3 regions of the Arthrobacter ramosus genome follow, and region 2 is predicted to be linked to each of the others. Evidence: riboswitches for the same ligand, from Rfam matches in the RefSeq annotation. Region 2 holds a riboswitch; each other region holds the start of a gene.
What was found. Region 2 has a riboswitch for S-adenosylmethionine ahead of ABD742_RS06420 (aminotransferase class V-fold PLP-dependent enzyme). Riboswitches for the same ligand answer to the same signal wherever they lie in the genome.
Positions count from the first base shown of each region.

Region 1: linked by a shared signal. The riboswitch ahead of ABD742_RS17740 (hypothetical protein) and the one ahead of ABD742_RS06420 (aminotransferase class V-fold PLP-dependent enzyme) in region 2 are both predicted to bind S-adenosylmethionine.
Region 3: linked by a shared signal. The riboswitch ahead of metX (homoserine O-acetyltransferase MetX) and the one ahead of ABD742_RS06420 (aminotransferase class V-fold PLP-dependent enzyme) in region 2 are both predicted to bind S-adenosylmethionine.

Region 1 covers NZ_BAAAWN010000001.1:3,844,482-3,851,642, forward strand. The annotation lists gene ABD742_RS17715 (APC family permease) at 1-541, shown strand, start outside; gene ABD742_RS17720 (P-II family nitrogen regulator) at 607-948, opposite strand; gene ABD742_RS17725 (ammonium transporter) at 945-2,357, opposite strand; gene ABD742_RS17730 (helix-turn-helix domain-containing protein) at 2,629-3,204, opposite strand; gene ABD742_RS17735 (sodium:solute symporter family protein) at 3,508-5,040, shown strand; SAM riboswitch class IV at 5,126-5,245, shown strand; gene ABD742_RS17740 (hypothetical protein) at 5,260-5,574, shown strand; gene ABD742_RS17745 (hypothetical protein) at 5,613-5,801, opposite strand; gene ABD742_RS17750 (VIT1/CCC1 transporter family protein) at 6,070-7,161, shown strand, end outside.
Region 2 covers NZ_BAAAWN010000001.1:1,360,543-1,367,703, reverse strand. The annotation lists gene aroA (3-phosphoshikimate 1-carboxyvinyltransferase) at 1-786, shown strand, start outside; gene rsgA (ribosome small subunit-dependent GTPase A) at 789-1,904, shown strand; gene hisN (histidinol-phosphatase) at 1,996-2,808, shown strand; SAM riboswitch class IV at 2,969-3,081, shown strand; gene ABD742_RS06420 (aminotransferase class V-fold PLP-dependent enzyme) at 3,117-4,541, shown strand; gene ABD742_RS06415 (class I SAM-dependent methyltransferase) at 4,592-5,368, shown strand; gene ABD742_RS06410 (metal-dependent transcriptional regulator) at 5,398-6,111, shown strand; gene ABD742_RS06405 (MFS transporter) at 6,153-7,161, opposite strand, start outside.
Region 3 covers NZ_BAAAWN010000001.1:3,356,368-3,363,528, reverse strand. The annotation lists gene ABD742_RS15590 (bifunctional o-acetylhomoserine/o-acetylserine sulfhydrylase) at 1-703, shown strand, start outside; gene ABD742_RS15585 (S8 family peptidase) at 761-3,118, opposite strand; SAM riboswitch class IV at 3,354-3,469, shown strand; gene metX (homoserine O-acetyltransferase MetX) at 3,483-4,604, shown strand; gene ABD742_RS15575 (hypothetical protein) at 4,606-5,016, opposite strand; gene ABD742_RS15570 (SGNH/GDSL hydrolase family protein) at 5,084-5,926, opposite strand; gene ABD742_RS15565 (alpha/beta hydrolase) at 5,996-6,649, shown strand; gene ABD742_RS15560 (RNA-binding S4 domain-containing protein) at 6,726-6,956, opposite strand; gene ABD742_RS15555 (DMT family transporter) at 6,990-7,161, shown strand, end outside.

The sequences.
Region 1 (7,161 bases), 2.5 Mb from region 2:
CATTGTCCTGGTGAGCTTCGCGTCGCGGGTACGCCGGTCCTTCGAACTGCGGGCCACACACATCAAGATGGACCAAATGGCACTCGAGTTCACGGCCTCGAACGAGGAAGGCCCTATCCGGATCATCGCCCACGAGCCCAAGCGGCTGAGCGCCGACCGGTACCAGTTGAAGCTGCAGCATGCCCAGCAAGCCAACCACTTGCCGGTAGACAGCCACGCGATCTTCATCGAGATCATCGTGGACGACAGCTCCGACTTCGAGCAGGAACTCCTCGTGGAAGGCAAGCGCCGCCACGGCTTCAAGATCCTGGAGGTTCACAGCAACAACGTGCCCAACACGCTCGCCGCGGTGCTACTCCACATCCGGGACGTCACGGGACTCATGCCGCATATCTATTTCCGCTGGACCGAAGGCAACCCCATCGCCAACCTGAGCAAGTTCCTCTTCTTCGGCGAGGGCGAGATCGCCCCGGTAACCCGGGAAGTGCTCCGTGAAGCCGAACCGGACATCACGCGCAGGCCGTGGGTGCACGTGGGCTGAACATGGCAGTGTTGGTGCCGCTCCCCGCGGAGCGGCACCAACACAGTCTTTTCTAGCTGATCGCCTTAGCTGATCGCGGAGGCGCCGCGCTCCCCTGTCCGGACTCGCACCGCCTGGGAAACCTCGATGGTCCAGATTTTGCCGTCCCCGAACTGGCCGGTACTGGCGCCGGAGATGACGGCGTCCACTATTCCGTCCACCAGCTCGTCCGTAGCCAGGACCTCCACCCGGATCTTGGGAAGGAGATCGGAGTTGTATTCCGCGCCCCGGTACACCTCGATGTAGCCCCGTTGTTGGCCATATCCGTTCGCTTGGCTCACGGTCATCCCGTTGACTCCAAAGCGTTCCAGGGCTTCCCGGACCTCGTCGATCCGCTCCGGCCTCACGATGGCCGTCACCAATTTCACGTCGACGCCTTGCTGCGCATCCGATCTGTTTTCCCGTTAGAGCTAGTTTCTGGTTCACCGCTGGAAGACGGGGTTTTGCCGTTCTGTGGTTCCCCGGGATTGAAGGACCCGCCAACCATGGCCAGCTCGTAGGCGGTTTCCGCGTGCTCGGTGATGTCGATGCCCGTCAGCTCTTCGTGTTCCTTGACGCGCATGCCCACTGTCTTGTGGATGGCCAGCCCGATGAGCGTCGTCATGATCGCCGTCCACGCGGTGACCATCAGGGCCGTCAATATTTGGGGCCAGAATTGGGTCAGGCCGCCGCCGTAGAAGAGGCCGCCTTCAGTCTTTGCCGAGGGTACGGCGAAGAATCCGAGGGACAGGGTCCCCCACAGGCCGCCGACAAAGTGAACGGCAACAACGTCCAAGGAATCGTCCAGGCCGATCTTGAACTTCAGCCCGATGGCCAGTGCGCAGACGGCACCAGCGATGACGCCGATGACGATCGCGCCAATGGGATCCACGAATCCACAGGCCGGGGTGACCGCCACCAAGCCCGCGACGGCGCCGGACGCGGCACCGAGGGACGTCGCGTGGCCGTCGCGGAGCCTTTCGACAAGGAGCCAGCCGAGGAGCGCTGCGCTTGTGGCCAGGAGGGTATTTGTCCAGGCGAGTGCGGCGATTCCATCAGCGGCCAGTTCCGAACCGGCATTGAAGCCGAACCACCCGAACCACAGCAAGCCCGCCCCAAGCATCACGAAGGGAAGGTTGTGCGGCCGGATGTTGGGGTCCTTCATGAATCCGAGCCGTTTGCCGAGCACGACTGCGAGCATCAGCCCGGCCATGCCCGCGTTCATGTGGACAACGGTGCCACCGGCAAAGTCGAGGGCTGAGATCTTGCTGCCGATGATCCCGGTGGATCCGAAGAGGCCGCCACCCCAGACCCAGTGGGCAATGGGAGCGTAGACGATGGTGACCCAAAGGCCGGCAAACAACAGCCACGGGCCAAACCTGACACGTTCGGCCACCGCGCCACTGATCAATGCGACCGTAATGATGGCGAAGGTGGCTTGGAATCCTATGAAGACCATGTCCGGCAAGCCCGGGGCTTTCCCGCCGATGACGCTGGCCAGTCCGCTGAGTCCGAAGTTCGCGAAGGGATCTCCGATGAAGCCGCCCAGGGTGTCCGGGCCGAAGGCGAGTCCGTAGCCCCACAGGGCCCAGACCACCGCGACCACGCCAATGGCTCCGAAGCTCATCATCATGATGTTGAGGACGGACTTCATCCTGACCAGGCCGCCGTAGAAGAACGCCAAACCTGGCGTCATGAGAAGGACGAGGGCGGAAGCTGCAAGCATCCAGGCTGTTGCGCCGGGATCCAGGGTCTGGGGGTTCACATCGAGCCCTACGCTGAAGAATACTGGGTTCATTTCGGGAGCCTTCCTGCATATACGGCGCTCCATGGCGCCCGCACGGCGAGACCATTTTTTAAAACGAACAGGTCCTGGTACCCCACGGGATACCGACCTTGACGAGTTGCCTTGACTCGAAGGTACAGTCGCCCTGTTTCAGCATTCCGCATGCATCATTTCAGGCACGTAACACCGCCGGCCCCAGGGTTAAATCCTGAAGTCAGTCATGTTTCAGGTGTGTTACACGCCGCGTGTCGGCCCCGTATGCCGGGTGTGCGCGGTGCCAGCGTCAGCGGCTGGCTGCCGGCACCAGGATCCAGAGCACCTCAACAGGCTCGTCCGTCGGATTGACCCAGGTGTGCGGCTCGCGGCCCGGGAAGGACAGCGTGTCTCCCTCTTCGAGCTCGTACTCCTCGTTGGTGAGGATCAATTTAATGCGGCCCTTGACAACGTGCAGGACGTCGACGTCGCAATCGACGGCGTAAAGCTCGGCTTCTCCCCGGCCGCGGGGCTCGATGGAGGCCTGCAGGATCTGCAACCTCCGTTCCGATCGGGCGGTCAGGAGCCGTTCCACGATTCCCTGGCCGCCGAGCGAAATCCGCGGCCCATCGTCGCGCCGGGTCAGATGGGTCTCCGGCGCGGCAAAAAGGTCCCCGATGGACACCGAAAGAACTTGGCAAAGCGTCACAAGGGAAGCGACCGACGGCGATGTCAGGTCACGCTCCACACGGCTCAGGAACCCTTTGGTCAGGCCGGTGGCGTCGGCAACCTGCTCGATGGTGAGCCGCTGCGATTGGCGTGCGGCACGGATTCTGGAACCGATGGCAACGGGGACGTTGCTCGGTTCAACGGGGAGAGCCTTCATTCACGAACCTTTCAGGCCGTTTATGCGGCCCTGTCATTGCAGCAATAGTAGCCGGATCGCCCGCGTGGCCGGGCCTTTGGCTAGCTAGAAGTCCGCCGATGAGTCCGCTCCGCAAAGCAGCGCCTTGACTGTTACTCGCATCACTACGTATCCTCATAGGCAACAAGTGTTGTTTGTGAGGCATACATCACAGACTACTCTCCCCAATCACCCGCGCAGAGACCTTCCGCGACCCGCAACGAAACCCAGCGGACGGGCGTCGGAATCCCCAGGAACTCTGCGCATCACTTTCAGGAGCCAACCGTGGACTCTTCGTTCATCAATATTGCGATCGTGGTGGTGTATTTGCTCGCCATGCTGGCCTTCGGCTGGTGGGGCAAGTCGCGCACCAAGAACAACAGCGACTTCCTGGTGGCAGGGCGCCGCCTCGGTCCGATGCTCTACACCGGCACCATGGCCGCCGTCGTCCTCGGCGGCGCATCGACGGTTGGCGGCGTCGGCCTCGGCTACAAGTTCGGCATATCCGGCATGTGGCTGGTAGTCGCCATCGGTTCGGGCGTCCTCCTCCTGAGCCTGCTTTTCGCCGGCACCATCCAGCGGTTGAAGATCTACACGGTCTCCCAGATGCTGAGCCTGCGTTACGGCCAGCGCGCCACGCAGACCTCCGGCATCGTCATGCTGGCCTACACCCTTATGTTGTGCGCCACGTCCACGGGCGCCTACGCCACCATCTTCGTCGTCCTCTTCGGCTGGGAGCGCTGGCTCGCCATCGCCGTCGGCGGCGCCATCGTCCTGGTCTACTCCACCATCGGCGGCATGTGGTCCATCACCCTCGCCGACCAGGTGCAGTTCATCATCAAGACGGTGGGCATCTTCTTTCTCATGCTCCCGTTCGTCCTTAACGCGGCAGGCGGCTTCGACGGCATCCGTGCCCGTGTTGACGCCAGCTTCTTCCAGTTGGACGGCATCGGAGCCCAGACGATCATCACGTACTTCGTGGTCTACACCCTGGGCTTGCTGATCGGCCAGGACATCTGGCAGCGCGTCTTCACTGCCAAGACCCCCAAGGTGGCCCGTTGGGGCGGCGCCACTGCCGGTGTCTACTGCGTCCTGTACGGCGTCGCCGGCGCTTTGATCGGCCTTGCCGCCCGCGTTGCCCTGCCCAACATCGACGTCAAGGCCCTTGGCAAGGACGTTGTCTACGCCGAGGTAGCCACCCACATCCTGCCGATCGGCATCGGCGGCCTCGTCATGGCGGCGGCAGTCGCGGCCATGATGTCCACCGCTTCCGGAGCCCTCATCGCCGCAGCCACCGTTGCCCGCGCCGACGTGGTCCCGTTCGTGGCCAGCTGGTTCGGCAAGACGATCAACACCGACGACACCGAAAACCCCGAGCACGACGTCAAGGCCAACCGGTACTGGGTCCTTGGCCTGGGCATCGTGGCCGTGTTGATCTCCATGGCGGCGCAAGACGTCGTCGTGGCCCTGACCATCGCCTACGACATCCTGGTGGGCGGCCTGCTGGTTGCTATCCTCGGTGGCTTGGTCTGGAAGCGTGGCACCGGTATTGCCGCGGCTTGGTCCATGGCGGTCGGGTCCATACTGACGCTGGGCCTGCTGATCGCTTACGCCACGGGAATCATCCCCAGTGAAGACGGCGTCTACGCCAACGATCCCATCTACTGGGGCCTCGGCGCCTCGCTCCTGGTCTACGTTGTGGTCTCCCTCCTGACGCCGCCAACCGAGCCCGCCGTCCGCGAAGCATGGGACCGCCGCGTTGCCGGGGCGGCCGTGGAGGAACTCCCCTTGGAAGTCCACCCGGTGGCCAGCCACTAAGCTTCACAGAGTCAAGTACAACGGCGGCGCCGCACCTTCTCCTTGGGAGGGTGCGGCGCCGCTGCTGCATGTACAGTAGGAAGAGCTTCAAGAGATGTGGTGCAAAGCTCCGACTTGCCACACGCCAACCCCATGTTCACGGGTGGTTCGGATGAAGAAGCGGCCCGGCTCGGACCAGAGACAACCGAACGGGCAAGAGCAACTCCACAGGAGAAGGCCATGCCTTTCGAAAACGGCGCCACAGCCGACCGCACCACCCACTCCGGCACCCTCTTGTTGCCCCGCCCCCGGCGGGTGGACGAGTTCGTCCGGGTGATTCCCGGCGTCGACCTCTCCCAAGGCTCCATCACGTTCGTGGTGGACGGAAACCTGGAACGCTATTGGCATCATGAGCCCCGGCTCATCACCGAAGCGCTTTCAAAAGCAGTCCAGCCCGCGCGCTGGTTCCCCGCGACACGGAAACTCACCCTTACGGTGGCGGCAACCGGGCACCGGGCGGGCGTGCAGAGGCACTTCATCCTGAGCGCGTTCTAGCTACCAGGGTTTAGCACGTCGGGTTTAGCGAGCCGGGGCTATTCGATATCTTCGGACTCACGGTGTTCGTCGGCATCGAGCGGAACCACCCGTTCGTCATCGTCAAGAACCTCGGGCTGGTCCTCCCAGTCTTCCTCCACCGCCAGGTCCTCGCTGTAGTCATAGGCGGGATCGGCCTCGACCGTGGGACGGTCGGGGTGGCGGGCGTGGGTTTCGGTGCTGTCCATGGTGCAACCTCCGTTCGACGTGCCGCTGAGCCCATCGCACAGGCATATGAGGCAGCCGGTCATCACGCTACCCCGCCAATTCGTGGACCCTGTTCATCCATCCCAGCACTGCCCCCTGCGGCGGTCAAGGCCTCCCGCGAGTCTCCCGGTTTTTGAGGTGCACCTAAAATATCCAGTAAGGATTGCCAGCCGAAAAGCCGCGGAAATTGGCGATAAAGTGGAGCTGCAATGAGGCGATGAAGCCCGCCCCAGCAACCCAGGAGTCCCGGTGCAACCGCACACAAAACCCTCGCATTCAGGCAATCCCTCGGACTCGAGCAGTCCATCGCAAGACGCAGCAGCCACCAAGACTCCCCCGTCGTCGTCGGACATCAAGCGCTGGCGGCAGTACTTGGCGGACGAGCGGGCCGAGGCCGCCGTGTACCGCGAACTGGCGCAGCGCCGGGACGGCGAGGAACGCGAAATCCTTTTGGCCCTCGCTGAGGCTGAGGGCCGCCATGAGGCGCACTGGCTCAGGGTCCTCGGCGAACATGCCGGCATGCCGAAGGCGGCCTCGGTCCGGAGCCAAATGCTCGGCTTCCTGGCCCGGAACTTCGGATCAGTGTTCGTGTTGGCCCTCGCCCAACGGGCTGAAGGCCGCTCGCCTTACGCGAAGGATCCAGCAGCGACCCGCGCCATGGCGGCCGACGAACAGATCCACGAAGAAGTAGTCCGCGGCCTGGCGACGCGCGGCCGCAACAGGTTGTCCGGCACCTTCCGCGCGGCCGTATTCGGCGCCAACGATGGCCTGGTCAGCAACCTTTCCCTCGTGATGGGCATGGCGGCCACGGGCGTTCCCGCGGCCGTGGTCCTGTTCAGCGGTATCGCCGGCCTTTTGGCGGGCGCGCTGTCCATGGGTGCCGGCGAGTATGTCTCGGTCCGCTCGCAGCTCGAGCTCCTCAAGGCCACCCGACCCACCCAAGCCACGCTGACCGCAGCCCCGGCCCTGGACATCGAGCACAATGAGCTGGTCCTCGTGTATCTGGCCCGGGGCATGTCCCGGGAAGCCGCCGAACACCGCGCAGCAGAACGCATGGGCCTCTACAGCTGCGACTGCGATCCCAGCCTCTCGCTCCACCCCGAAGTGGAAGAAACCGTGAACGAGCACGAGGCCGTAGGCTCCGCCTGGGGCGCAGCGATCTCGAGCTTCTGCTTCTTCGCTTCGGGCGCCATCGTGCCTATCCTGCCGTTCATCTTCGGCATGACGGGCTTCGCGGCGCTTGCTGTGGCCGGTACGCTGGTGGGCATCGCGCTTCTGTCGACCGGCGCCGTCGTCGGCTTGTTGTCCGGAACCTCGCCGCTGACCCGCGGCCTCCGGCAA
Region 2 (7,161 bases):
TTGCTGGTCGGTGCACGCTTCGATGAGGGCCTTCACCTGGAGCATGTCGGCAAGCCCGTGCCGAGCCTCGACCACATCAACATGACCGTCTCGGTCCTCCGGGGCGTCGGGGTGCAGGTGGATGACTCCGTGCCGAACCATTGGCGCGTCGCCCCCGGTACGATCCAGGCATTCGACGAAAGGATCGAGCAGGATCTCTCCAACGCGGGTCCCTTCCTCGCCGCGGCGCTGGCGACGAAGGGAACTATCCGGATCCCCAACTGGCCGGCCAACACCACGCAAGTCGGGGATCTCTGGCGGGACATCCTCGCCACCATGGGTGCCACGGTCACGCTGGACAATGGCACACTGACAGTCACCGGCGGACCGGAGATCCTGGGCGCCGACTTCGACGAAACCAGCGAACTCGCCCCTACGGTGGCGGCATTGTGCGCCCTGGCAACCAGCCCTTCCCGCCTCACTGGCATCGCGCATTTACGTGGACACGAAACGGACAGGCTTGCTGCGCTGGTCGCGGAAATCAACCGGCTCGGCGGCGACGCCGAGGAAACCAGCGACGGCTTGGTGATCCGGCCCGCGGTGCTGCACGCCGGCGTCGTGCACAGCTACGCCGACCACCGCATGGCTACCGCGGGGGCCATCCTGGGGCTCGCCGTCGAGGGTGTCCAGGTTGAAGACATCGCGACGACTTCCAAGACCATGCCCGAATTTCCGCAAATCTGGGCATCGATGCTCAGTGCCGGCCAAGCGGTCGCGGGCACCGGCTCAACGGAGACAAGCAACTAACGATGGCTCGCGACGCAAGCTCCTGGGACGAGTCCGACGTCCGGATCCGCCCCAACAAGAAGGGCACACGCCCCCGCACGAAGGACCGCCCCAGCCACGACGACGCCGTGATCGGGCGCATCATCACAGTCGACCGCGGCCGCTACACCGCGATAGTGGGCGAAAGCTCGGACAATGAGCGCATCGTCATTGCCGCCCGTGCCCGGGAGCTGAGGCGCTCCCCCGTGGTTCCCGGAGACTTCGTGGCCCTCGTCGGCGATGTGTCCGGAGCCCCGGACACCCTCGCCCGCCTCGTGCGCGTCGAGGAGCGCAAGACCCTCCTGCGGCGGAGTGCCGATGACACGGATCCGATCGAACGGGCCGTCGTCGCCAACGCCGACCAGCTCGTGGTGGTGGTTGCGGCCGCCAACCCGGAGCCGCGCACCGGATTCATCGACCGCGCCTTGGTGGCAGCGTACGACGCCGGAATCGAGCCGCTGCTGCTCGTTACCAAAGCGGACGTCAAGGATCCGACGGAACTCCTTGCCAACTATGTGAGCCTGGGTTTCCCCATCATCATCAGCCGGACGGCCGACGCAGGGGCTTCCGGCATCGACGCCCGTTCCGACGACGGCTTGTCCGCCCGCCTCGACGGCGACGCCGTCGGCCAATTGCGGGACTACCTCGACGGCAAGGTCACCGTGCTCCTGGGCCATTCCGGCGTCGGGAAGTCCACCATGGTGAATGCCCTCACCGGCGCCGAACGCGCCACGGGCGGGGTCAACGCCGTGACGGGCCGGGGCCGCCATACCTCGTCCTCAGCGCTTGCACTAAAGCTCAGTGACGCCCCCGGCGGCAGCTGGATCATCGATACGCCCGGCATCCGTTCCTTCGGCCTCGCCCACGTGAACCCGGACCGCATCCTGCATGCCTTCCCGGATCTGGAACCTGGAACGGAAATGTGCGAGCGAGGCTGCAAGCACGATGCCTCCGCGGTTCGCTGCGGACTGGATTCCTGGGTCGCTGACGGCCACGCCGGCGAGGCAGGCCCGGCCCGCTTGGCGTCGTTGCGCCGGCTCCTCGGCGCGGACCCGCGCATGGAAGCCCAAGAGGCGAAGGAACTGGGCACTGTCAATTAATAGCCCGGTCAATTAACAGCACGGTCAACTACCTGCGCGCTTGCCGTCCTACCTCCCCGGCTCACCGGCGAATAGACGGTAGTTTGGAACCATGACCCAACCCGATTCGAGCTACAACGACGACCTGCGGCTGGCACACGTCCTGGCCGACTCCGTCGATTCCCTGACAATGGAGCGGTTCAAGGCACTGGACCTCCAGGTCGAGACCAAACCCGACCTGAGCCCCGTCACCGATGCCGACAAAGCCGCCGAGGAAGCTATCCGCGGGCAGCTCTCCCGTTCCCGCCCCCGCGACGCCGTCCTCGGGGAAGAATTCGGCAGCACGGGCCACGGCTCAAGGCGTTGGATCATCGATCCCATCGACGGGACCAAGAACTTCGTGCGCGGCGTGCCCGTCTGGGCTACGTTGATCGCCCTCGTGGACGAGGGCGAGGTAGTAGTGGGGCTCGTGAGCGCTCCGGCGCTCGGCAAGCGTTGGTGGGCGGCCAAGGGCTCGGGCGCCTACATGGGCCGATCCCTGGCCGCAGCCACCCGGCTGAAGGTTTCCAACGTGTCGCGGCTTGAAGACGCCTCGCTTTCCTACTCCGAGCTGTCCGAGTGGAAGCAGCATGGTTCGCTGGACAGCTTCCTGGGCCTCGAGAACGATGTCTGGCGCAGCCGTGCGTACGGTGATTTCTGGTCCTACTGCCTCGTGGCCGAGGGCGCCGTGGACATCGCCGCGGAGCCGGAACTCCAGGTCTACGACATGGCGGCCTTGGTTCCGATCGTGACGGAAGCCGGCGGACGCTTCACGTCCCTCGACGGCGCGGATGGTCCCTTCGGCGGAAACGCCGTCGCTACCAACTCGATCCTGCACTCGGAGGTCCTCAAGAGGCTCAACCCCGAGCTCGACGACCTCCTCTAGTCCTCTCTCTTCACTGAACAAACGACGGCGGACGCCCCTTTTTGGGGGCGTCCGCTGCTTTTTCTTCGGCAGAACGCACAGTTATCCGGCGGTGTAATAATCCGCTTAACAATCCGGGTCACGTTGGAACCAGCCTTGCCGGTGTCCTACGCTCTTTACAGGTCACGAGTGCCAGCGCGAAACCCCGGTTTGCTGGCCGGCAACCCTCCATCGCGGCGGGGTGCCCCGGGTGACGACCCGGCCGGTCCGGAACGGATGCGGCAAGCGCGGACCCCCTGTACGCAGGGGTCCCTCTTGAGTGAGGTCCCATGAGCACAGCGACATTTACTTCCCCGGCTCTTTCGCAGCACAACGAATCCGCACAGCAGCGCGGTGAAGCCCTCCCCCGGGCATCCCGCCCACTGGCCGCGGTCACCGGCGCGGAGTTGCAGGCACCCTTGATCCAGGGCGGCCACATCCGCTACGCCAACCTCGACTACGGCGCGTCCGCACCTGCCCTGACCGTGGTTTCCGCGTACCTCAACGAGATCCTGCCGTACTACGCGAGCGTCCACCGCGGCGCAGGCTATGCCTCCCAGATCAGCACCTCGGTCTACGAAAACGCCCGCAACATCGTCCGTGACTTCGTTGGCGGGCGGCCGGACGATTCGGTCATTTTCACTCGCAACACCACCGATTCCCTCAATCTGCTGGCCGGCTGCTTGCCGGTTGAGGACGGTCGGCACCTTGGCGAAGTCCTTTACCTGGACATTGAGCACCACGCCAATCTCCTGCCGTGGCAAGGCGTCCCCCACCGCAGCATCGTTGCCGCGGGAACGTTGTCCGAGACCGTGTCCAATGTCCGCACGGCGCTCTCCCACGGGGGCGTCAGCCTCCTGGCTGTCACCGGCGCGTCGAACGTGACCGGCGAAATCCTGCCCATCAAGGACCTCGCTGCCTTGGCCCACGAATTCGGGGCGCGGATTGTGGTGGACGCGGCCCAGCTCGCCCCGCACCGCCGCATCGATATCGCCGCCGCGGATGTCGACTACTTGGTTTTCTCGGGGCACAAGCTCTATGCACCGTTCGGCGCCGGTGTCCTGGTGGGCCGCCCCGATTGGCTCGACGCCGGCACACCGCACCTTGCCGGAGGCGGAGCCGTCCGCGAGGCGCGCCTTGACTCTGTCAGCTGGGCCACGGGACCGGCCAGGCACGAAGGCGGCTCCCCGAACGTGCTCGGCGCTGCCACCCTCGCACGGGCCACACAAGTGATTGCCAGCCTCGACCACGATGAATGGCACGCCCACGAGGCCGCTATCCGCTCGCATCTGGTCGAGGGCCTCAAGGAGATCGACGGCGTGACCGTGCACCAGATCTTCAGCGACACCGATCCCCAGGACACCATCGGCGTCGTGAACTTCTCGCTCCAGGGCTACGACGCCGGACTGGTGGCTGCCTACCTTGCGGCCGAGCACGGCATTGGCCTGCGCGACGGACGCTTTTGCGCCCACCCGCTGCTCAAGCGCCTCGGCCTTCCCTCCGGATCCCTTCGAGCCAGTTTCGGCGTGGGCTCGCGCTTGGAAGACGCCACCCGGCTCATCGCGGGCATCCAAGCGCTCAAGAGCAATGGCCTCGGCTGGGACTACGTGGTGGATGCCGGCCGGTGGGTCCCGGCGAACGACCACCGAAGCTACCCGGAGTGGGCTCCCAACACTCCCGGGACCGCGGGCGCCGCTCCCTGCAGCACCGACTGATTGCGGTAGATTCGTAGGGTATTTTTCCTGTCCTACGAAGGAGTTCCTGCGTGGCCCCGCGACCCAAAGGCACGTCAGCCGGCCCCAAGCTTTATGAGGAGCGGCGCCTTGAACTCGGCCGGAGTTTCCAGGACGGCGGAGAACACTATGACCGTGTCCGGCCCGGCTACCCTGCGGATTCGGCAGACTGGCTGCTGCCTGAAGGTGCGCGGGACGCGGCAGACATCGGCGCCGGCACCGGAAAGTTCACGTCGCTCCTCGTCGAGCGCGGGCTGGCTGTGTCCGCAGTGGACCCTTCCACGGACATGCTCATCCAACTGCGCAAAACGCATCCACAAGTGGTCGCCCTGAAGGGCACGGCCGAGGCAACTGGACTGGCGGACTCAGCATTCGACGTCGTCAGCGTTGCCCAGGCCTGGCACTGGTGCGATCCCCTCGCCGCCAGCACCGAGATCGCCCGGATCCTTCGACCCCAGGGCGTCTTCGGCTTGATCTGGAACCAACTGGACACTTCAGTGCCCTGGGTCCATCGCTTGTCCCGCATCATGCATGCCGGCGATGTCCACAAACCGGACTTCCGGCCTGTGGTGGGCCTGGAGTTCGCCGGCCTCGAAAGTCACCTGACGCGTTGGGAGGATCCCGTGACTCCGGCCGACATCCTCGAACTCGTGAAGTCGCGCAGCTACTATCTGAGGGCGAATCGCGCCACCCGGGCCAAGGTCATGGGCAATCTTCAGTGGTACCTCTTCGAACATCTCGGGCACGCTGAGGGCGAGGTCATCCCGTTGCCCTATCTCACCCAGAGCTGGCGGGCTCGGAAAGTCTGATTCGGCCGGTTCACGATAGGCTTGGAACCGTGAAGACCAGTGCGCCCTCCTCCTCGATCGAGGACTACGTCAAGGTCATCTACTCCTTCACGGAGTGGCAGGACAAACCCATCACGTCCTCACAGCTCGCGCAGCGGCTCGGTGTCGCCAATTCCTCCGTCTCGGAGATGGTCCGCAAGCTCAAGGACCAAGGCCTGGTGGACCACCAGCCCTACAGCGCCATTACCTTGACCCCCCAGGGAATGCAGCTTGCCCTGGGCATGGTCCGCCGGCACCGCCTGATCGAGACCTACCTCGTGAGGGAGCTGGGCTACAGCTGGGATGAAGTCCACGACGAGGCCGAGATGCTCGAGCACGCTGTCTCGGACACGTTCATCGATCGCATGGCCGCCAAGCTGGGCAACCCCGGACGCGATCCCCATGGTGACCCCATCCCCGCTGCGGACGGTTCGGTGAGCCTGCCGCATGCGCACCGGATGATCGAGCTCGACGACGGCCATTCCGGGAAGATCACCCGGATCAGCGACGAAAACCCGGAGCTGCTGCGCTACCTGTCCGCCGAGGAAATCGACCTTGATGCCCGCGTCCAGGTGATTGGCCGCAAACCGTTCGGCGGTGCGCTGGTGGTCCGGATCGGAAAAGGTCCGGGCAGCCGCGACTACGATCTCGCTGATGAGGTCACTTCGGCGTTGTGGGTAGCCACGGACACCATCCACGAAGGCTGCGTCCTCGCGGAACGCTGACGAAGCTGTGACTGGAAAGCCGGTGTCTTGGAAAGTACTGTTCAGGCGCGCTGGGCAGCCGTCCCGCCGTCGTCGGGCGCTGGACCTTCCGGAGAGTCCATCACCGCAGGGCCCAGCACCGGGTTCCGGATCCCGACGGCGGATGCCGCCGCCCCGAGGAAGAACAGCACGGCGGTGACCACCACGGCATTCATGAGACCCTGGCGGCTGAAGACCGGGCCGATGATGAGTCCGGCAAATGCGATGCAGATCAAGCCCGCGATGCGGGCCACGGCGTTGTTCACTGCGGAGCCGATCCCTGCCTCTTCGGTGGGCACCGCGCCGAGGATAGCGGCGGTGAGGGGCGCCACCAAGGTGCTGAGGCCGATCCCGAAGACGATCTGCCCGGGCAGCACTTGCGTCCAGTAGTTCAAGGGCTCCTGGACGGCCAAGGTCATGAGAAAACCGATTCCGCAGATGAACGGCCCGGCCGTCATGAACCACCGCGGACCGTACTTGCCCGCGAGTCCGCCGAAGAATGAGGCCGTGAGCATCAGGAGGACCGTCGCGGGGAGCAACGCGATGCCCGCAGTAGTCGCTTTCATCCCTCCCACTTGCTGCAAGTAGATGCCTACGGCGAAGAAGCCGAGGGACAGGGCGCCGTAAATGGCCAGCGTGGCGATGTTTCCCCAACCGAAATTACGGATGCCGAAGAGCCGTAGGGGCAGCATTGGTTCCGGGGTCCTGGCTTCGTGGATCAGGAAGAGGACCAGGCCAACGGCTCCGACGGCGAGCGGCATCCAGACCACCATGTTGCTCCAGCCCATGCGCCCTTGTTCGATGAAAGCGTAGACCGGGCCACCGAGTCCCACCATGGCCAGGAACGCGCCAAGGTAGTCGATCTTCTTGCTTGTGTCCGTGGCGGCATCGGACTTCCGCAGCCCGGCGAGGATCGGCCAGACGGCGACGGCCGGAATCACATTGATAAAGAAGATGACGCGCCAGGACAGCAGGTCGACCGATGCGCCGCCGATCAGCGGGGCGACGATGGCAGCCGCGCTGGTCCAGCCG
Region 3 (7,161 bases), 2.0 Mb from region 2:
TTCGGCCACCAAGTACCTGGGCGGGCACGGATCTGCCATAGCCGGTGTCATCGTGGACTCCGGCAACTTCGATTTCGGCAAGGACCCCGAGCGGTTCCCCAACTTCAACACTCCGGACCCCAGCTACAACGGCCTGGTCTATGCCCGCGACCTCGGCAAGGACGGTGCCCTCGGCGCGAACCTCTCCTACATCCTCAAGGCCCGGGTCCAGCTTCTGCGCGACCTCGGCTCGGCAGTATCCCCGTTCAACGCTTTCCTGATCTCCCAAGGAATCGAAACCCTCAGCCTGCGGGTGGAACGCCACGTGGACAACGCCACTAAAGTGGCGCAATGGCTCGAAGGGCGCGACGACGTCGAATCGGTCGCGTACGCGGGGCTGCCTTCGAGTCCGTGGTTCGAACGCGGGCGGAAGTACGGGCCCCGGGGCACTGGCGCGGTGGTCTCCTTCACCATCCGCGGCGGGATCGACGCCGGCAAACGCTTCGTGGACGCCCTGGAGCTGCATTCGCACGTGGCAAACATCGGCGACGTCCGTTCCTTGGTCATCCACCCCGCGTCCACGACGCACAGCCAGCTGACCCCGGAACAGCAGGCCGTGGCCGGAGTGACCCCGGGCCTGGTGCGGCTGTCCGTCGGGATCGAGCACATCGACGACATCCTCGCGGACCTCGAGTCAGGATTCCGGGCGGCCAAGGGCGCCTAGGGAGCCAGATCGCTCAATGACGGGGCGCCCACTCCTGGGGGGCGCCCCGTCTCTCGCTTAACCAGCGAGGAAGTACCCGGAAGTGTCGGCGATCAGCTCCACTGTGCCGTTGGAGTTGTTGGTGAAGGAAATGGTGCCATCGGGAGCAACGGGCGTAATGGCGAAGTTCGGGATGATCTGTCCCGTCGCGAAGTTCACGTTCGAGGTACCGGGTTGTGTGCTTCCTCCGGCGTAGGCGGTGATGAAGCCGAACGACGACGGATTGGCCACGGTGATGTTCATCGCGACCGCGGAGACGCCGGATGCTTGGACGCCGCCACGGCCGGTGACCTTGACGCTGATGGTCTGCCCGGGGGCGACCGGTCCGTGGAATCCGCCGGTTCCGTCGCGGGTGTCCAATTGCCGGAACGGGATCTGGGCGGAAAACGCGCCGGCGGTTGACGGTATGCCTGCAAGGTAATAGCCCGATGTATCGGCAATGATCTGGACGGTTCCGCCGGAGGTATTCGTGAATGAAATCGTCCCGTCGGGAGCGACGGGCGTGATGGCGAAGTTCGGGACGATCTGTCCCGTCGCGTAATTCACGTTCGAGGCGTTCGGTCGCGGAGTCCCGCCCGCGTACGCAGTGATGAAGCCGAACGACGACGGATTGGCCACGGTGATGTTCATCGCGACCGCGGAAACCCCGGAAGAGGGAATGCCACCCTGCCCGGTGACGCGGACCCTGATGGTTTGCCCCGGCGCGACCGGTCCGGTGACGCCGCCGGCACCGTTCCGGGTATCCAGTTGCCGGAATGGAGCCTGGGCGGAGAACGTCCCGGGAGCGGGTGATGCGCCAGCGGTGAGGTAGTAGCCGGTGATGTCGGCGATGAGTTGGACCGTGCCGTTGGAGCTGTTCGTGAAGGAAATCGTTCCGTCGGACCCGACCGGCGTGATCGCGAAATTCGGGACGATCTGCCCGGGAGCAAAATTCAGGTTCGAGGTCGCCGGCCGATTGGTTCCGCCTGCGTAGGCGGTGATGAAGCCATTCGACGTCGGGTTGGCCACCGTGATGTTCATTGCGACAGCGGAAACTCCGGTAGCTGGGAGGCCGCCGCGTCCGGCAACCTTGACACTTATGGTCTGTCCGGGGGCGACCGGCCCGTTGACACCACCGGTCCCGTCTCGTGTGTCAAGCTGCCTGCAAGGGGTCGTAGCCGCAAAACCGCCCAAAGGGTCCTGTGATGGAGAAAAGAGCGAAGCGCTGACGTAAAGCAGGCGGTTTGGCATGCAGTTCCCAGTCAACTGAACTATTCCGGCCGTTGAGCCGACCGTCAGCGTTGCCGAGACCTGCGCAGGGCTCCACGATGGATGCATGGAGAGGAGCATCGCGGCAGCTCCTGCCACATGGGGAGAGGCCATTGAGGTTCCATTCAGGACAGCCGTTGCGGTATTTGACGTCTGCCAATCTGAGGTGATCTGGACCCCTGGTGCGTACAGGTCGACGCAGGAACCGTAGTTGGAGAAGGAAGCCTGCCGGTCGAAGCTATCGCTCGCGGCCACCGTGAGGGCGGCAGGAACCCGGCTTGGGGACAGTGTGCACGCATCCGTGCTGGAGTTGCCAGCCGCCAGGGTCACGGTAATGCCGCTATTGATCGCGCCCTGAACAGCGTCGTCCAGGCTCTGGTTCGCAGATCCGGAGAGGCTGAGGTTGGCGACGGCGGGTTCGCCGGGCTGGTGCTGCTGAACTATCCAGTCGAGGCCGGCTATGACGTCGGAGGAGTATCCCGTACCGTCACAACCAAGGACCCGCACCGGCACAATGGTTGCCGACTTGGCCATGCCATAGGTGCTGCCGGCCGCGATCCCTGCTACGTGCGTCCCGTGGCCGGCGTCGGGCATTGCCGGGTCGGTGCAGGGAGCATTGGCAGGCTGCCCCGAGAAGGCACTCCACCCCGCGGTTACCCGGCCGCCGAAGTCCGTATGGGTGCCAAGCACCCCGTTGTCCACCACGTAGATCGGAACCCCGGCGCCGCTCGAAGGGGGTGTGTAGCTCCCGGACAGGGGGAGGGCCCTTTGATCGGTCCGGTCAAGGTTCCAAGGTGCTGGTGCCTGGGTGTCGGAAATCCGCACCGGCATATCCCGGTCCACGGACACAACGTGGCTCGACTTCGCCAACGCAGCGGCCTTGGCGGGCGTCGCCGTGACGACTGCGGCCTTCACGGCATGCGTGAACGTCTTGTCCACCGCGACTCCTTGCGAGCGCAACTCCGCGGTCTTGCCGGCAACGTCCGTGCCGTCGGCGTAGTGGACCACGTACCGGTCTTCGCCAGCTGCCGGAGTGGTGTCGGCATGCGCCGGCAGCGGCACTCCCACAGTGAAACCTGATACCAGCATGAACAGGGCTATCGGAACGACGCCGAATGGCTTTTTCACGAGCTTCAATCTTCCTGTGACGCAGGGCCGCGGCCGCAAGAACGGGCGCACAAGGCGGATGCAATGAAAACGCAAACTGCTGCGCCCAATTGTATCTCCAGTCACACAGGCATCACCCGTCTCTTCAATTTTCGACGCCCGCAGGCCCTGCTTCGTGAACAAAACGCGGCCGAGTGTCACAAAGATGTCATAATCTTCGTCAGAAGGGGTCCGGTTTTCCTAGACTCTTCCTATAGGTCATGAGTGCCAGTGACAGCCCCGGCTTGCTGGCCGGCAACCCTCCATTCGCGGCGGGGTGCCCCGGGTGAAGACCTGGCCCTTCGCTGTATTGGCGGCGGGCAAGCGCGATGTGAGGTGCCAACGAATGACAATTGCTGCAACAGCCATACCCCTTTCCGGTACCCCGGACGGAACCCTCAAGTATGTTTCCGTGGGCGGACTCGAGCTGGAGGCCGGGGGTTTCCTGCCGGAGGTCGTCCTCGCGTACGAGACGTGGGGGCGGCTCAACGCAGACGCCTCCAACGCTGTCCTGGTGGAACACGCCCTGACCGGCAGCACCCATGTGGCCCGTGGCGAGAGCGATGAAGAAGGCTGGTGGGAGCAACTCGTTGGTCCCGGCGCCACCATCGACACGGACCGCTACTTCGTGGTCTCCGTCAACATCGTGGGAGGCTGCTACGGCAGCACCGGGCCGTCGTCGTGCGCTCCTGACGGCAGACCGTGGGGTTCCCGCTTCCCGCTCGTGACCCTGCGGGACAGCACCGTCGCCGAAGCCCGGCTGGCCGACGCTTTGGGGATCCGCAGCTGGCACACCGTCGTGGGCGGGTCCATGGGTGGTGCCCGTGCACTCGAATGGGCCGTCAGCTATCCGGACCGCGTCAAACGATGCGCCGTGATTTCGATCGGGGCGTACAGCACTGCCGAGCAGATCGCGTTTGCGCAGGCCCAGACGCTCGCCATCCGGCAGGACGCCGACTTCAACAGCGGGGACTACTATGGCCAGGCCGCGCCCGAGGCGGGGTTGGCCCTGGCCCGGCGGATCGCCCACATCACCTATCGTTCGGCGGATGAACTGGACTTCCGCTTCGGCCGGAACGCCCAGGGCGGCGAGACACCCCTTCAGGCTGCCGCGTTGGGGGACCGGGGCCGCTACCAGGTGGAGAGCTACCTCGACCACCAGGGAAGCAAACTGGTCCAGCGCTTCGACGCCAACAGCTACATCGCCATCACCGAGGCCCTCATGAGCCACGACATCACCCGCGGCCGGGGCTCCCTGGAGGATGCGCTGTCCGTGGCAACAGCGAAGTTCTTCGTTGCCTCAGTGGACTCGGACCGCCTCTACTTCCCGGAACAATCCCACGAGCTGGCCAGGGCCTTGCCGGGAGAGGTCCCGGTTCACGTAATCGAGGCGCCGATCGGGCACGACGGGTTCCTCACCGAGATCGGACAGCTCGGTCCCCAGCTGCGAGAGGCCTTCTTCGGCTGAATCAGCCGTTCATGATCTCCTGGCGGAGCTTCATGTAGTCCTCCATGGCGATTTTCCCGTCGCTGTACTCCTGGTCCAGTTCGGCCAGTTTCCGTGCCCGGTAGCCTTGGGGAGCACTGTTCGGCTGGGGCGCGCTGTTCGGCTGGGGCGCGCTGTTCGGCTGGGGAGCGGCCGACGACGGCGGAGCGGCCTGCGGTGCGCGCCTCGCCACCGGAGGTTGCGGCTCAGCCGGGATGATTACCGGGGGTTGCTCCGGGTATCCGACGGGATAATTCTGTGGCGGATAGGGCTGCCCGGGGTAATTCTGCGGAAGGAAGTCTCGGAGCCTGCGCTGGCGCGATCGGTTGTACATGCGGATCCCCATGGGAATCAGCCAGGAGCAGACGATGATCCAGAAGATCAAGTTGTTCACGGTGGAGGCCTCCTAGGTCTTTCACCAGCTTAGCCCCGCTCCCTGTGACCCACCCCGTGGTTTCCGGTCAGCTCCGGGGAAGGATGGTCTCGGCAGGACCGAAGACGGGCCCCGGCGTCGGGCGTTTCGGCAGGATTCCGTCGCCGGAGGACTGGTGCCGGATCCGGCGGATGACCCACGGGACAAAATACTCCCGTGCCCATACGAGGTCGCCCGAGCGGGCTTCGCGCCAACTGCGCTGGGGGAGCGGTTTGGGGAACAGCGGTTCGAGGTTGTGCGGCACATTGAGGGAATCGAGGACCATTGCTGCGATGGTGTGATGGCCGAGCGGCGAGAAATGCAGGCGGTCTTCGTCCCACATCTGGGAGTTGGAGAGTTGCCGCAGGGACCACATATCAGCGATCACCGCATCGTGGCGGGTGGCCACTGTGCGGAGGTTTTCGTTGTAGATGGCCACCTTGCCGCGGATCCGGCCGAGTACTGATGACACGGTGTCCGGACCGTTGAAGAGAACCACGGTGGCGCCGTCGGAACTCAGGGTCTGCACGGCGGCATCGAGTTTCTCGGCCAAGGAGTCGGGATCGCCGCCGGGACGGATGAGGTCGTTGCCGCCTGCGGAGATGCTCACAAGGTCCGGCTTGAGGTCCATGCACGGGCCAAGTTGTTCGTCGAGGATCTGCTGTAGCAGCCGCCCGCGGATGGCAAGGTTGGCGTAAGCGAAATCCCGGTGCCCCCGGCTCAGTTCCTCGGCTACGCGGTCGGCCCAGCCGCGATGTCCCCCGGGGTTGTCGGGCTCGGGGTCGCCGATGCCTTCGGTAAAGGAATCACCCAATGCCACGTAGCGGGTCCACGGATGATTCCGCTCGTCCGGCTTCGGCCCCACCGTGGAATCAGTGTCACTCACGTTCATATCCTGCCTCTTGCTGCAACGCTACGCGCCCGTAGCTTGTTACTCATGGGTAACTGCAACAATAGTCCCATGAGTCAAGCTTCCGCCTTTCCTGCCCCGGTCGTTTTGTGGTCCCACGAAGAGGAAGAACGGGCTGGAAAGCCGTTGCTGGTCCTGTTGCACGGTTACGGATCCAACGAGCAAGACCTCTTCAGCCTTGCCGGACTGTTGCCCCAGGACTTCGTCGTCGCCTCGCTCCGCGCGCCGATCGCCACGGGCCCGGGCTTCACGTGGTTCCCGCTCACGGCGTCCATCGACTACTCGCTCGACGCCGTCAAGGATGCCGCGGAGTACGTGTTTTCCTGGTTGGACTCATTCAAGTCCAACCACAGTTCGGTGACGCTCCTCGGATTTTCCATGGGCATGGCCATGGCCACCTCGCTGCTCCGGCAGCGCCCGGCGGACTTCGCCGCCGTCGTCGGGCTTTCAGGCTTCGCCGTCGACGCCGATGCCGACCCCGCGTTCCGTGACGCCGAACTGGACGGTTCCGTGCCGCTCTTCTGGGGACGGGACCAGCAGGACCCCGTCATCACCCCGGACAAGATCGAATACACCATGGGTTGGGTGCGAAAGCACACGGACCTCACCAAGGTGCTCTACACAGGCATGTGGCACGGCATCAACCAGCAGGAAATCGGCCACGTGGGCGAATTCCTGGAGCACAAGGTCCTCACGTCCGTCTGAAAGCAACGCGGGGTCACTTACGGCCCATTCTGAGGCACGTGATGGGCCATAAGTGACCCCGCGTTGCGTAAGAGAGCTAGGACTCCTTGGTGATCCGCACCGTCTGTCCGTTGACGGTCACGGTGTCGCCTACATGGAGCTGGCGGCCGCGTCGATCGTCGATCTCGCCGTTGACTTTGACCAGGCCGTTCTTGATGAGTTCCGTGGCTTCCACGCCGTCCTCCACCAGGTTGGCGAGCTTCAGGAGCTGACCGAGTCGGATCATGTCGTCGCGGATGGGGATTTCTTCGATTTCCGGGTTGCTCATACAAGCAATGATGCCTGAAGTAAGGTGGTGAAAATGCCGCGATCGTCCCGTCCCTTGCTCACCGGTCTGCTCCTTGCCGTGGCAACCGGACTCGTGATTCCCCTTCAGGGCCGGATCAACGGCGCCCTGGGAGCAACGCTCGACGACGGCATCGCGGCCGCCGTCGTGAGTTTCACCACCGGGCTGGTTCTGATCGCCGCGATCG